Dehalococcoides mccartyi CG5: one gene and its partner. The protein of the gene in region 1 interacts with the protein of each later gene in a pairwise test. Links are inferred from orthologs where the notes say so. Each region holds a gene or a part of one and is shown on either strand. Other genes may lie near its edges. The genes, in order: ligA and leuS.

The links.
Region 2: the proteins of ligA (region 1) and leuS interact in binary tests that used the Escherichia coli proteins (3 or more experiments, as listed by UniProt). The link is inferred for Dehalococcoides mccartyi CG5 from one-to-one orthologs.

The regions. Positions count from the first base shown.
Region 1 is NZ_CP006951.1:444,826-451,617, forward strand. What follows is about bases 1-2,964. They hold ligA (NAD-dependent DNA ligase LigA), read right to left. Parts: upstream 2,518-2,964; coding sequence 484-2,517; downstream 1-483. Other genes in these bases: pth (aminoacyl-tRNA hydrolase), read right to left, coding at 1-484; X794_RS02325 (DUF1015 domain-containing protein), read left to right, coding at 2,662-2,964. Also shown: more of X794_RS02325, read left to right, coding at 2,965-3,990; pyridoxal 5'-phosphate synthase glutaminase subunit PdxT, read right to left, coding at 4,061-4,648; serA (phosphoglycerate dehydrogenase), read right to left, coding at 4,723-6,303; X794_RS02340 (pyridoxal-phosphate-dependent aminotransferase family protein), read right to left, coding at 6,305-6,792. UniProt on the Escherichia coli protein: DNA ligase that catalyzes the formation of phosphodiester linkages between 5'-phosphoryl and 3'-hydroxyl groups in double-stranded DNA using NAD as a coenzyme and as the energy source for the reaction.
Region 2 is NZ_CP006951.1:160,711-167,572, reverse strand. What follows is about bases 2,327-5,360. They hold leuS (leucine--tRNA ligase), read left to right. Parts: upstream 2,327-2,639; coding sequence 2,640-5,081; downstream 5,082-5,360. Other genes in these bases: proC (pyrroline-5-carboxylate reductase), read left to right, coding at 5,083-5,360; X794_RS00805 (NAD(P)/FAD-dependent oxidoreductase), read right to left, coding at 2,327-2,465. Outside these bases: X794_RS00815 (DUF2769 domain-containing protein), read right to left, coding at 80-466; X794_RS00810 (GrpB family protein), read right to left, coding at 624-1,154; more of X794_RS00805, read right to left, coding at 1,158-2,326; more of proC, read left to right, coding at 5,361-5,886; X794_RS00790 (CvpA family protein), read left to right, coding at 5,980-6,468; X794_RS00785 (YfhL family 4Fe-4S dicluster ferredoxin), read right to left, coding at 6,579-6,833.

The DNA of each region.
Region 1 (6,792 bases):
CTATAATCTCCCGCTCTTCGCCGCCAAAGTTGCCCAGTACGTGGTCTACAACTTCAGCCCCGTTATTTCGGGCATCTGGTTTGCCGATACCTATCTTGAGGCGGATAAATTCCTTGGTGCCAATGTCTGTAATAATAGAAGAAACCCCGTTATGCCCGCCGGCGCTCCCTCCCAGACGCAGGCGGAGTTTGCCTGCCGGCAAATCCAGATCGTCCTGAACTACAATAATATCAGTGGCTTTCAGGTTGTAGCGGCGAAGCAACTGATTGACGGCCTTGCCGGAGAGGTTCATATATGTCTGGGGTTTGGCCAGCACTATTTCCTCGTCATTTATACGGCCGGAGCCGGTGCGGGAGAGGCAGCATTTTTTATCAAAGCTGATATGATTTTCTTTAGCAAAGCGGCTCAGGCACTGGAAACCTACGTTGTGGCGGTTGCCTGAGTACTCTTTGCCGGGATTTCCCAGTCCGATAATAAGTTTCATCAAGATTGCTCCAGCATATTTATAAATTCCCGTTCGGAAAGCTCTTTTACACCCATACTTCGGGCTTTGGCCAGCTTGGAGCCGGCATCTGCACCCACTACCAAATAGCTGGTTGCTTTGGTGACGTTATCCTTGGCTGTACCGCCGAGTGAGCGGATTTTTTCCTGTGCTTCTTCGCGGCTGAAACTTTCCAGCTTGCCGGTGACTACAAACTCCATGCCGGAAAATGGCATATTTTTGTTTACCGGTTTCTGGTCTGAAGTAAGCCGTACGCCTGCTTCTTCCAGACGGCGGATAACAGCCACATTTTTTTCTTCGCTGAAATACGCTACGATACTGCTGGCTATTTTGTCACCGATATCAGGTATAGTTTGCAGTTCACCAAGACCGGTTTTAGCCAGTGCCCATATATTCCCGTAGTGTCTTGAGAGCAGGGTGGCGGTCTCGTTGCCCACGTGGCGTACACCCAGACCGAATATTACCCTATCCAGCGGGCGGGTTTTACTGTCTGCAATGGCGTCTATTATATTATCCGCACTTTTTTCACCCATACGCGGCAGTTGCAGTAAATCAGCGGTGGTCAAGTAGTACAGGTCCGATACGTTTTTCACCAGCCCCTGCTGTGCCAGTATTACGCTTAGGCTTTCGCCGATACCGCGTATATCCATAGCCCCTCTGGAAACAAAATGTTCAAGCTGGCGTTCAAACTGAGCGGGGCAGGAAACGTTGGTACAGTAGTGCATAGCTTCGCCTGCGGGGCGGTATATTTCCCCGCCGCACACCGGGCAGGCAGGGCGGTTAAGGTTCGGGTTAAACAGAGATTCTTCCATTCTGAAGGGTTTTGATTCGGGGTTGCGTTTACTCAGTACCGGTGCAACTACCTCAGGTATTACTTCACCTGCCCGCTGGATAATGACCGTATCTCCTTCGCGGATATCTTTGCGGAGTATATCATCTTCATTATGCAGGGCGGCCTGTTTTACCACTACTCCGCCCACATTTACCGGCTCAAGTACGGCAAAGGGGTTTAATGTACCTGTACGGCCTACAGATATGCCTATTTTCTTCAGGCGGGTCATGACCTGTTCAGCCGGGAATTTATAGGCTATGGCCCAGCGGGGTTCACGACCTACGTCCCCCAGCCGGTGTTGCAGAGAGACGGAGTCCACCTTGAAAACTACTCCGTCTGCTTCATAAGGCAGTGAAGCCCGGTTTGCTGCCATCTGGCGGTAATATTCTTTGGCTTCTTCCATGGTGTTTACCAAGCGGTTAAGTGGATTTATCCTAAAGCCAATTTTGCTGAAATAATCCAGTATTTGCCAGTGGCTGTCAGGCAGCAGGCTGTCTTCTGAATATCCTAAAGCATAAATAAATATATCCAGCGGTCTTTCGGCCGTAACTGACGGGTCAAGCTGGCGGAGTGAACCGGCGGCGGCATTGCGTGGGTTGGCAAAAAGAGGCAGCCCTTTATCCGCCCTTTCGCGGTTGAGTTTGGCGAAGCCATTTTTGGAAAGATATACTTCACCCCTTACTTCAAAAACAGGGGGTGCGTTTGGTTCGGCGTTTAATGGTATGGAATGGATAGTCCGCAGGTTTCGGGTAATATTTTCACCCTGAAATCCGTCACCCCGGGTAGCACCGGTTGCAAATTTTCCGTTCCGGTAGGTAAGGGCTACCGCCAGGCCGTCCATTTTGGGCTCGCAGTCTATCTGAAAAGAAATATTACCCAGCAGTTTCTTTACCCGCTGGTACCAAGCTTCCAGTTCTGTATCTGAAAAAGCATTTGCCAGAGAAAGTAACGGATAAGGGTGGTTTACAATCCCGAAAGCTTTAAGCGGCTCTGCCCCGACTTTTTGGGTGGGTGAGTCCGGGGTAACCAGTTCGGGGTGGGCTTCCTCCAGTTCTTTCAGGCGGCGGATTAGAGTGTCATACTGGGCATCAGAGATTTCAGGATTATCCTGAACGTAATATAGCTGGTTATGGCGGTTTATTTCACGCCTTAGGTTTTCTACTTCAATCAAGGGGGAAAACATATCTTCCATACAGGTTATTAGTATATCACAGCCTATGTTTAGAGCAAGTACAAAAGTATAGCCCCTTACGTTTAACGGGGGCTTGCGTCAGACGCCGTTCTAAGTTAAACTAAAACCAGATTTTTGTGAGAGGGAGCTAGAAGAATGGCTGAAGTTCGGGCTTTTCATGGATTACGTTATAACCCTATGTTTGTTGATGATATGGCAGATGTTATCTGTCCGCCTTATGACATTATCAGCCCTGAACAGGAAAAGGCCCTTAAAGAGCGTAGCCCCTATAACTATATACGTCTTGAATACAGCCAGCCCACCCCTCAGGATAATATTGTAGATAACCGCTATACCCGGGCAGCTGCCATACTGGAAAAATGGATTGGCGAACGGGTAATGACTGCCGAAAAAAAGGCGGCCATATATATACATGACCATTACTTCAGTGTGTTTGGCAAACAGTACAAAAGGCGGGGTATTATTGCCAGAGTGCGGCTTGAGGAATGGGACAGGATGGTTATCCGCCCCCACGAAGGCACACTCGCCGAACCCAAACGGGATAGAATTAACCTTATTTCAGCCGTCCGTGCCAATACCAGCCCGGTATACGGACTGTATCAGGATACTGAAAAAGATATAAACCGGGTACTGGAAATACAGACCGGCGGCAAACCCACCGTCAGTATGAATATTGAAGGCGAACGCCACGAACTCTGGGTAGTAACTGATGAATCAGCCATATCCAAGGTAACTGCTTTGTTTGATAAGAAACCCGTCTATATAGCAGACGGGCATCACCGCTATGAAAGTGCTCTGACCTACAGGCGTGAACGTCTGGCGGGTAACCCGCAGTTACCCTCTGATGATCCGGTTAATTTTGTAATGATGACGTTGGTAGATTTTGCCGACCCCGGTTTGGTAGTTTTGCCGGCTCATCGTCTGTTGGGCGGTATGGATGCACGTACTCTTTCAAACCTGCAGACCAAACTGGCTTCGTTCTTTGACGTAACAACTATACCTGCCAAACTGCCTGCGGCTTGGGATACTTTAGACAAAGCCTTTAAAGAAGAGGGTAAAATCCGTCTGGTCATGTATGGTTTGGGAGGCACTGAAAACTTTACCATTTTGACACTGAGGGATTTGGAGACTGCCAGCAAACTCATGCCTTACTTCCATTCGGATATTTACAAAAAACTGGACGTGAGCATACTTGACCATATTATCCTTGAGGAGCTTATGGGGTTGAAGACGGTGGAAGACCCGCGCATAGCTTTCAATTTTGACCGTAATGACGTCGTTTCGCGGATAAAGTCAGGTGAGTTCCAGTTGGCCTTTATTCTGAAGCCCATGAAGGCCGAGGTTATCAAGGCTATTTCAGATGTATCAGACCGCATGCCCCGTAAATCTACTTATTTTTTCCCGAAGTTACCCTCCGGGTTGGTAGTTTACCGTTTTGAATCAGAGGCAATTGCCAAGAAGTAAGCTATCGGGTTATTAAAACAAAGAAGGGGAGGTTAAAACCTCCCCTTTATTAATTTACATAAATATTTAATCAGGCTTTATAAGTTTTAGCCATTTGGACAAAGTACCGATGAAAGCGGTTATCCCCAGAGAGTTCGGGGTGGAACGATATAGCCAGCAGGTTATTCTCCCTTACGGCTACAATAGTGCCGTCCGGCAGTTTGGACAGTATTTCAACACCCTTGCCGGTTTTTTCTACCAGAGGGGCGCGGATAAATACCGCCGGAAAATCAGCTTCATCCAGTCCTTTTACCTTCAGCATCGCTTCAAAGCTATTTACCTGCCGCCCGAAGGCATTTCGGCGGACGGTAATATCCATGAGCCCAAGCGGTTTGACTCCGGAAATATCTCCCGGCAGTTCTTTGGCAAGGCAAATCATGCCGGCACAGGTACCCCAAATGGGCATTCCCTTTTTTGCTAAAGCTTTTATGGGCTCTGCCATGCCAAATATATCAAGGAGCTTGGTTATGGTGGTGCTTTCACCGCCGGGTATAATCAACCCCGAAAGCTCTGGCAGTCCTTCGGCCTTGCGCACTTCCACCGCTTCTGCTCCGAGCGTACCCAGCATATTTAGATGTTCACGGAATGCCCCTTGCAGGGCCAGTACCCCAATTTTCATTTTTCCCCTCAAATAAGCAAGGCTACCAGCAATTTAAGCGGTAGCCTTGCTTATGTTTCCCAAAGACTGAGAAGCTAGATTTTTACTACCTGAACCATTTGAACATCCGGCAGGGATAGCAGCTGCTGACGCTGTTTTTCCGGCAGAGGTTCGTCCAGAGCCAGTATCATAAGGGCTTGCCCGCGGGCTTTCTGGCGGCTGAGGTGCATATAGCTTATATTTATATCCGCATCACCGGTTATCTTACCGGCAGAGCCGATAAGTCCGGGGCGGTCTATATGGTCTGCAAACAGAAAGTAACCGCCGGTGGGTACAATATCTATCCAGTAATCATTCAGCTTTACAATATGAACATCACCCCGTACCAGACTGCCGGCGACAGTATTGGATTTGCCGTTGTCGGTATCTATAGTAACGGTAATCAGGCTGGAGAAATTCTGGCAGGTGGATTCTTTTTGTTCGGTTACACCCAGCCCTCGCTGGGAGGCTACGATATCAGCATTAACCACGTTCACCCGTTCTTCGCTGATATGTTCAAGTATACCGCCCAGAACCAGAGCTTTCAGGGCAGTGGTATCATAAGCGGCCAGTTCACCGCAGTACTTGATGGTAACATTCTTCATATGGCCATCAGTCAGCTGGCTTACCAGACTGCCCACTGTGCGGGCAACCGGCATGAAGGGGCCGACTACTGGCAGGCTTTCAGCCGAAATATAGGGTGCATTTACGGCATAACGGGCGGGGCGGCCTTCAAATACATCTATTACCTGTTTGACCACGTCAGAGGTGGCCAGTTCCTGAGCTTCGGCAGTGGAAGCCCCCAGATGAGGGGTAACGATAATATTATCACACTCAAAGAGGCAGCTCTCGGTGCATGGCTCTTTGGAGAATACGTCAATAGCGGCACCGCCGATGCGCTTTTCCTTAACGGCCTTGGCTAGTGCTTCTTCATCTATAATGCCGCCGCGGGAGGTATTGATAAGGCGGACGGTGGGTTTCATCATTTCCAGTTCCTTGGGTCCGATAAGGCCCTTGGTCTGACCGGTCATGGGAACATGCAGGGTGATAAAGTCAGCCCGCTTCAGCAGGTCTTCAAAAGGCAGCAGTTCCACCTGCAGTTTTTTGGCACGTTCCATAGATATAAACGGGTCATAACCTATAACCCGCATTTCAAGGGCCAGGGCGCGTTTGGCTATTTCAGAACCGATATTACCCAAGCCTACAATACCCAGAGTTTTACCCTTCAGTTCAGAGCCCACAAATTCATTGCGTTTCCACTGGCCGGATTTTAAACTGGCGTTGGCTCTGGGAATATGGCGGGCCATAGCCAGCATAAGGGCCAGTGTATGTTCGGTAGCGGAGATAGTGTTGCCGGTGGGGGCATTCACCACGATAATACCATTACCGGTGGCGGTTTTGAGGTCAATGTTATCTACGCCCACGCCGGCCCGGCCGATAACCTGAAGTTTTTTACCGGCGTTGATAATATCAGCGGTGACCTGAGTCTGGCTGCGTACCAGCAGGGCGTCATACTCACCGATAATGCTTATCAATTCTTCTGGTTTAAGGCCGGTCTTTACATCTACCTGTGCAATCTCCTTAAGAGGGGCTAACCCTGTTGCGGAGAGTGCATCGCTTACCAGTACTTTTTTCATTTTAACTCCTGAAACCTGCCTTGGGCAGGGCTAATTTAAGGTTATCCAGTGTAACTTTAATATCATTTTCAGTTACCCAGCCCAGATGGCCGATACGGAAAATCTTGCCTTCCAGAGGGCCCTGTCCGCCGGCCAGTACGGTGTTATATTCTTCCCGCATTATCTTTAAGAGCTTCTTTACATCCAGCCCCTCAGTGGCCACAATGGCGGTCACGGTGTTGGATGCGTATTTCTCTTCGGCAAGCAGGGTCAACCCCAGTTCCTTGACGCTCTTGCGGGTAAAGTCTGCAATTTTCTGGTGGCGTTTGAAGATATTCTGCATACCCTCTTTTTCCATCATAATTAGAGCTGTATGCAAAGCTACAATAACTGAAACACAAGGAGTCCAGGGTGTCTGGCCTTTTTCAATGCTGGCTTTGTGTTTGGCCAGATCCCAGTAGAAACGGGGCATCTTGGATTCGGCATTGGCCTTCCATGCTTCAGGGCTGA
Region 2 (6,862 bases), 280 kb from region 1 along the record:
ATCACCCCTTAACTAAATTCGGTAAAAAAGAATAATAAACCGATGGAAAACCAGAAAAAGAACCCTTGGGGGGCACAGTCTAAACAGATTTGCCTTCAAAACAATAAAACCCGCCCGGTTCACCTTCGGACAGGTGATATTTGGCATAAACATCACAGCTGCCGCAGATGCAGGGTTTGCTGTGGTCAATCCCCTTGCAGAGAGACTTTCCGTTAACACAATATGCCTTGGGGATTTTATGCGGATCCAAAGGAGTTTCCTTGAGGCTGTTTTTCAGCTCAGCCATCTGGGTATGAACGCATTCACTCTGATTTTGTACAGGACATTTGTGGCATACACACTTATTTATAATATCCTGATTTAAAAGCATTTGCATACTCACTACATTCCTCTCGGTAACGCTGGCTGCGTCACATACACCAAAAAACCGGCTCTGAAAGCCGATAACAATCACTCGGATGTTCATTATGCTTTTTATCCGCTTCCGGCGGTATTAGTAAGTGTACGTATTTATTACAGGATGATTTCCGAATTTTGCCACTTGAAAAAGTCAATAGCGGACTTATGTAAGTATGTCTATACTTTTCAGACAAGAGGACTCCGGCGGGTAAAGAATAATAGGTTCAGGTCTGGAGGTTTGCCCTGAACCACTTCAGGGCTTTGGTCTCTAAGTCCCTGACAAAACCGGACTTGCCGTTTATATAGGCCTCTATGTCCTCGGGGAATTTGAGTGCCAGCGCCTTTTTGATACAGGAATATTCCGCTGCCTCTGCCTCATGGCAACGCAGATAATCACGAAAGGCAAGGTGTCTTTCTATATCTGAGGAAGATACCCCGAAGATATGCACATGGGCAAACCGTATTTTATCAGTCCCCCGCACCAAAAAACGCCTGCCCGGAATGCCATATTCGCCCAAATACAGGTAACCTGCCCGCTCAAAGGTTTTCTGAAGCCTGTCTATAGCAGATATATCTTTGACCACCGGCATAATATCTATTATAGGTTTGGCACTAAGCCCCGGCACAGCGGTTGAGCCTATGTGGTGTATCTCAAGCAGATTATCTGCCAGTAAAGCCCGAAGCTTTACCGCCTCGGCATCATACTGCTCTGCCCAACAGAGATTATACTCCTCTACCGTTACCCGCCTGACCAATTTTTATGCCCCTGCCGCCGATTCGCCGGCCAGATAGCCGCTGGAAAAAGCCGCCTGAAGGTTGTAGCCGCCGGTATCCGCATCTATATCCATAACCTCGCCGCAGAAATACAGCCCCTTTATTAGTTTGGATTCCATAGTCCGGGGGTCTATCTCCTTTAGATTTACCCCGCCGGCAGTTACCACCGCCGAGGTCAGGGGGAGAGTGGAAGTAATATTAAACCGCAGGCACTTAAGGTTAGCCAAAATAACTTCACGCTCAGACGCCGTTATCTGCCCGCCGCACTTGAAGGGGTCTATGCCTGTCAGGTCTACAAACGGCCTTATCATTTTCTGGGGCAAAAGTTCTGAGAGCAGGTTTTGAAAACTGCGTTTGCCGAAGGTATCAAAATCCCGCTGGAGACGCAGACGCAGCTTATCCAAAGATAGCGCCGGTTTCAGGTCTATAGCCACACTCACCGCCCCTTGTTCCAATGCCTCGGCAACCGGAAGCCCCATCAGCATAGTCAAAGGCCCGCCCAGACCGAAATGAGTAATCATCAGTTCGCCCATGCGGCTTTCAATAACCGCTTTAGGCGGTTTCTTTCCCGTAATGCCCCGCCCCCAGTCCTGCAAAATCAAATCAAGAGGTATTTTATCCGCTTCACAGCGGTAGGAAGTCAGGCGAATATTTTTCAGGGCTACTCCCTGCATACTCTGAACAAGGGCTATTTCCTTTACTACCAGAGGCACTAAAGCCGGACGGAGTTTTACAATGGTATGCCCCAGTGCTTCTGCCATGCGAAAGCCGTCCCCCGAAGAGCCGGTACCGGGGTAAGATGCCCCGCCGGTGGCAATCACAGCCGCATCCGCCCTGAAGGTCTCCTTTTCGGTTTTGACCCCCACAACTTGCCCGTCATTCACCAGTATCTGGCTAACCTTTTGACCAGCTATCAGGGTAGCGGCTGAGGCATATTTCATCAGTGCCCCCACCACATCTCCGGCCTTGTCCGAATCAGGAAAAAGCCTGCCGCCCCGTTCGGTCTTGGTTTCCACCCCGTAGCGGGCAAGCAACTCCACCAGTTCCTGCCTGAAAAAACGGCTGAAAGCACTGTATAAAAACCGCCCGTTAGGGCCGAAAGCGGTTATAAACTCGGCCATATCCCGGCTGTTTGAAATATTACATCTACCCTGCCCGGAAATAAGCATTTTCTTGCCCGGCTGTTCGGATTTTTCCAGCAGAATTACTTTGCCGCCGCATTCCGCCGCCCGGCCTGCCGCCATAAGCCCGCCCGCCCCCGCACCTATTACCACAATCTCTTTAACTGTCATTAAAACCACCGGCCCTTTTCGGCCAGCCTTTCTATTATATATAATACATTTTTAAGCCTTCTCATTTTACCCAATTCCCGTCCAATATAGAAATAGCCCTAAAAAGCCGCCTTAACTTGAAAGCACAGGCAGTACGGGGTAATATAATCTGATATTTCAGATAGGAAAACAGAAATGGCCGAAAAATATAATCCGCAGGAAACAGAAAAAAAATGGCAGGATAAATGGGCGGCAGACCGCCTTTACCACGCCAGTGAAGACAGCCCCAAACCCAAATGGTACTCCCTTACCATGTTCCCTTATACCTCGGGCAATCTCCACATAGGCCACTGGTATGCCGAAGTTCCGGCGGACTGTTTTGCCAGATACAAACGCCTGAGAGGCTTTAATGTAATGCGCCCGGTGGGTTTTGACTCTTTCGGCCTGCCGGCTGAAAATGCCGCTATCAAGCACAATATCCACCCCCGTATCTGGACCCTGAATAACGTAGAAAACATGCGCCGCCAGCTGAAGACAATAGGTGCTATGTTTGACTGGGACAGGGAGGTTATAACCTGCCTGCCCGAATATTACAAGTGGACACAATGGTTCTTTTTAAAGCTGTATGAAGCCGGATTGGCCTACCGTGCCAAAGCCCCGGTAAACTGGTGTCCCAGTTGCCAGGCGGTATTGGCCAACGAACAGGTGGTAGACGGCACTTGCTGGAGGTGCGAAACCCCCACCACCCGGCGCGACCTTGAGCAGTGGTTTTTCCGCATCACCAACTATGCAGACGAACTCAAAGACCACGAAGGGTTGGACTGGCCGGAAAAAATAACCGCCATGCAGAGAAACTGGGTAGGCAAAAGCTACGGAGCGGAAGTGTCATTCGCCCTTGACTGTCCAACTGCTTTTGAAAAAGAGATAAAAGTCTTTACCACCCGCCCGGACACTATCTACGGGGTTACCTTTATGGTGCTGGCACCCGAACACCCGCTGGTTGAAAAGATAACCACCCCCGAAAACAAAGCGGCGGTGGATGCCTATATAAAGAAGTCCCGTACCTGCACCGAGATTGAACGCCTTTCCACCGAAAGGGAAAAAGACGGGGTATTTACCGGTACATATGTAACCAACCGGGTCAACGGGCAGAAAGTACCCGTCTGGATAGGTGATTACGTACTCCAGAGCTACGGTACCGGGGCGGTTATGGGCGTACCCGCCCATGACGAACGGGATTTCGTTTTTGCCCAAAAATACCATTTGCCGGTTATAACAGTCATCGCCCCATCCGCATATGACGGCAAACCCCTTGAGGCGGCCTATATAAACGAAGGAGTTATGTTAAACTCCGGCCCTTTTAACGGTACACCGAATACCGAAGGCAAGGAAAAGGTATGTGACTATCTGGCCGAACACGGCTGGGGCAAGAAAACCGTAAACTACAAACTGCGTGACTGGCTTATTTCCCGCCAGCGTTACTGGGGCGCCCCCATACCCATGGTCTACTGCGAAAAATGCGGCATTGTGCCCGTACCTGAAAAAGACCTGCCGGTACTCCTGCCAGAAGATGTTGGATTCCGCAGCGGAGGGGAATCCCCCTTAAAATACAACGAAGGCTTTGTAAATACCATCTGCCCGGTCTGCGGAGGAAAAGCCAAACGCGAAACAGATACCATGGATACTTTCATGTGTTCTTCGTGGTATTTCCTGCGTTACACCAGCCCCGGTTATGACAAAGGACCGTTTGACCCGGTAAAACTCAAATACTGGATGCCGGTAGACCTTTATACCGGCGGTGCCGAACATGCGGTTATGCACCTTTTCTATTCCCGTTTCTTCACCAAAGCCCTGCGGGATATGGGCATAATAGACTTTGGCGAACCCTTTAAAAAGCTCTTTAACCAAGGCATTATTGTCAGCAACCACCAGAAAATGAGCAAATCCAAGGGCAACGTGGTTACCCCGGATAATCTGGTGGCGGAAGTAGGCACAGACGCCGTCAGGGCTTACCTGATGTTTGTGGGTCCGTGGGATCAGGGCGGCGAATGGAATGATTCCGGCCTTTCGGGCATGAGCCGCTGGCTGAACCGGGTCTGGAATTTGTTTACCGAGGAATATACTCCCCAAACCGCCTCGGCTGAAGCGGAACGCGAACTTAAGCGCACCCTGCACCAGACTATCAAGAAGATAACCATGGATATTGAACGGCTGCGTTTCAATACCGTGGTAGCCGCCCTTATGGAGCTTTCAAACAGTCTGGCAAAGCTAAAGGAAACGGCGGCTATTTCGGCAGAAAACTGGCAAAACACACTTCAAACTTTTGCACTTATGCTTGCTCCGGTTGCCCCCCATATTGCCGAGGAACTCTGGGCTAATCTGGGCATGAAGTATTCAATCCACAACCAGAACTGGCCGACGTGGGACGAAGAACTGGCCAAGGACGAAGTTATAACTCTGATTATTCAGGTAAATGGCAAGCTCCGCGAAAGGCTGGAAATGCCGGCCGGAATTTCAGAGGCCGAAGCCAAGGAAACGGCTTTAAACAGCGAAAGGGTCAAACCCCACCTGCTGGGCAAAACCCCCGTAACTGTTATATACGTACCCGGCAAATTAGTAAATATTGTGGTGAAATAACATGAACATAGCATTTATCGGCGGGGGAAATATGGGTGAGGCCATCTTGGGCGCTCTTATCCAAAAAAACATCTGTCCGCCCCAAAATATCACTGTAAGTGAGATTAAAGCTGAACGCCGTACCTACCTTGAAACCAGCTATGGCATAAAAACCACCGCTTCAAACCCGGATGCGATAAAGAGTGCAGAGGTAGTTCTGCTGGCTATCAAACCCCAGAATCTGCCCGAACTGAGTGCCGAACTGAAGGGCAAACTGGCGGACAAACAGCTGGTTATATCCATTATTGCCGGGGCAACCTTAAGCAAACTCAGCGGCGGGCTTGCCCATAAAGCGGTGGTGCGGGTTATGCCCAACACCCCCGCCATGATAGGCATGGGCATGAGCGTCTGGACTGCCCTGCCGTCTGTCAGCCCCACCCAGAAAGACCAAGCTAAAGCCATACTTTCAGCCATGGGCAAAGAAATATATACCGGCAAAGAAACCATGCTGGATGCAGCTACCGCTATCTCAGGTTCAGGCCCGGCCTATTTCTTTCTGTTCATGGAAGGGCTGGAAAAAGCGGCACTGGAAATGGGATTTACCCCTGAAGAAGCATCTATACTGGTATCCCAGACAGCTGCCGGTTCGGCTATTTATGCCGGAAAATCCGGCTTGGCGCTCACCCAGCTTCGCAAAAACGTAACCTCGCCCGGCGGTACTACCGCCGAAGCTATAAAGGCATTTGAAGAAGCCGGTCTGGAGGCAACTATAATCAAGGCTGCCAAGGCCGCCTTTAACCGCTCTGTAGAACTGGGCAAGGGTTAACCCCCCCGCTTAAATAAATATCTGCAGCCCCTAAAAACGATAGGAAAATACTACTATTGCGTTTGTCCATGCGGATATGCTTTAATCAAAGCGATGAATTGGTTAGATATAGTTTTACTGATATCACTGGGCATTCAAACCGTGAGCGGCTTTTTCACCGGCCTTATACGCAACTTTTTGCATCTGGTAGGGCTGATAATAGGCATTATACTGGCAGGGCGCTTTTACCCTACGGTTGCCGAATGGCTCAGTTTTATTTCCAGCCCGGAGTGGGCAAATATAATCGCTTTCCTGCTGATACTGATAACTATCTGGGTAGCTACCACCCTTATCGCCAAGCTGCTTGACACTATGATAAAGCCGACTTTCCTTAACTGGGTAAATCGGCTGGGGGGTGCAATATTCGGTTTGCTGGTTTCCGGCATTTTTACTGCCACCCTGCTAGCCATCTGGGTCAAATTCTTTGACTCCGGTTCGGTTATCACCGATTCTGCCGTCGCCCAGATACTTCTTGACAAGTTTCCGCTGATTCTGTCGCTTTTACCTGATGAGTTCGGAGTAATCCAAGACTTTTTCAACTAAAGCCCATACAAAACCTGCACACTAAACCGCCGTAACCCAGATGGCTCTTAAGGCATTTATGATTTTATTTAAAACCCTATATCCAGATCGGCCTTAAATTTTTGTTACTTTTACTTGGGGCTTTCGCCCGGGTGCTGTTTCTGCCATTTTGCCAGTAATTCATCGTTAGATTCATTACAGCATTTCACACAGGAGTCTACCGGGCAGATTTCAACGCACTGCGGAGTATCAAAAGCACCCACGCACTCAGAGCATTTCTCAGGATCAATAATGTAAATAGTCTCGCCTTCCGAAATAGCCTTATTGGGGCATTCCGGTTCGCAAGCCCCACAACTGATACAGTCATCTGTTATCTTGAACGACATAAATTCCTTCTACCTCCAAAATCTGTCTT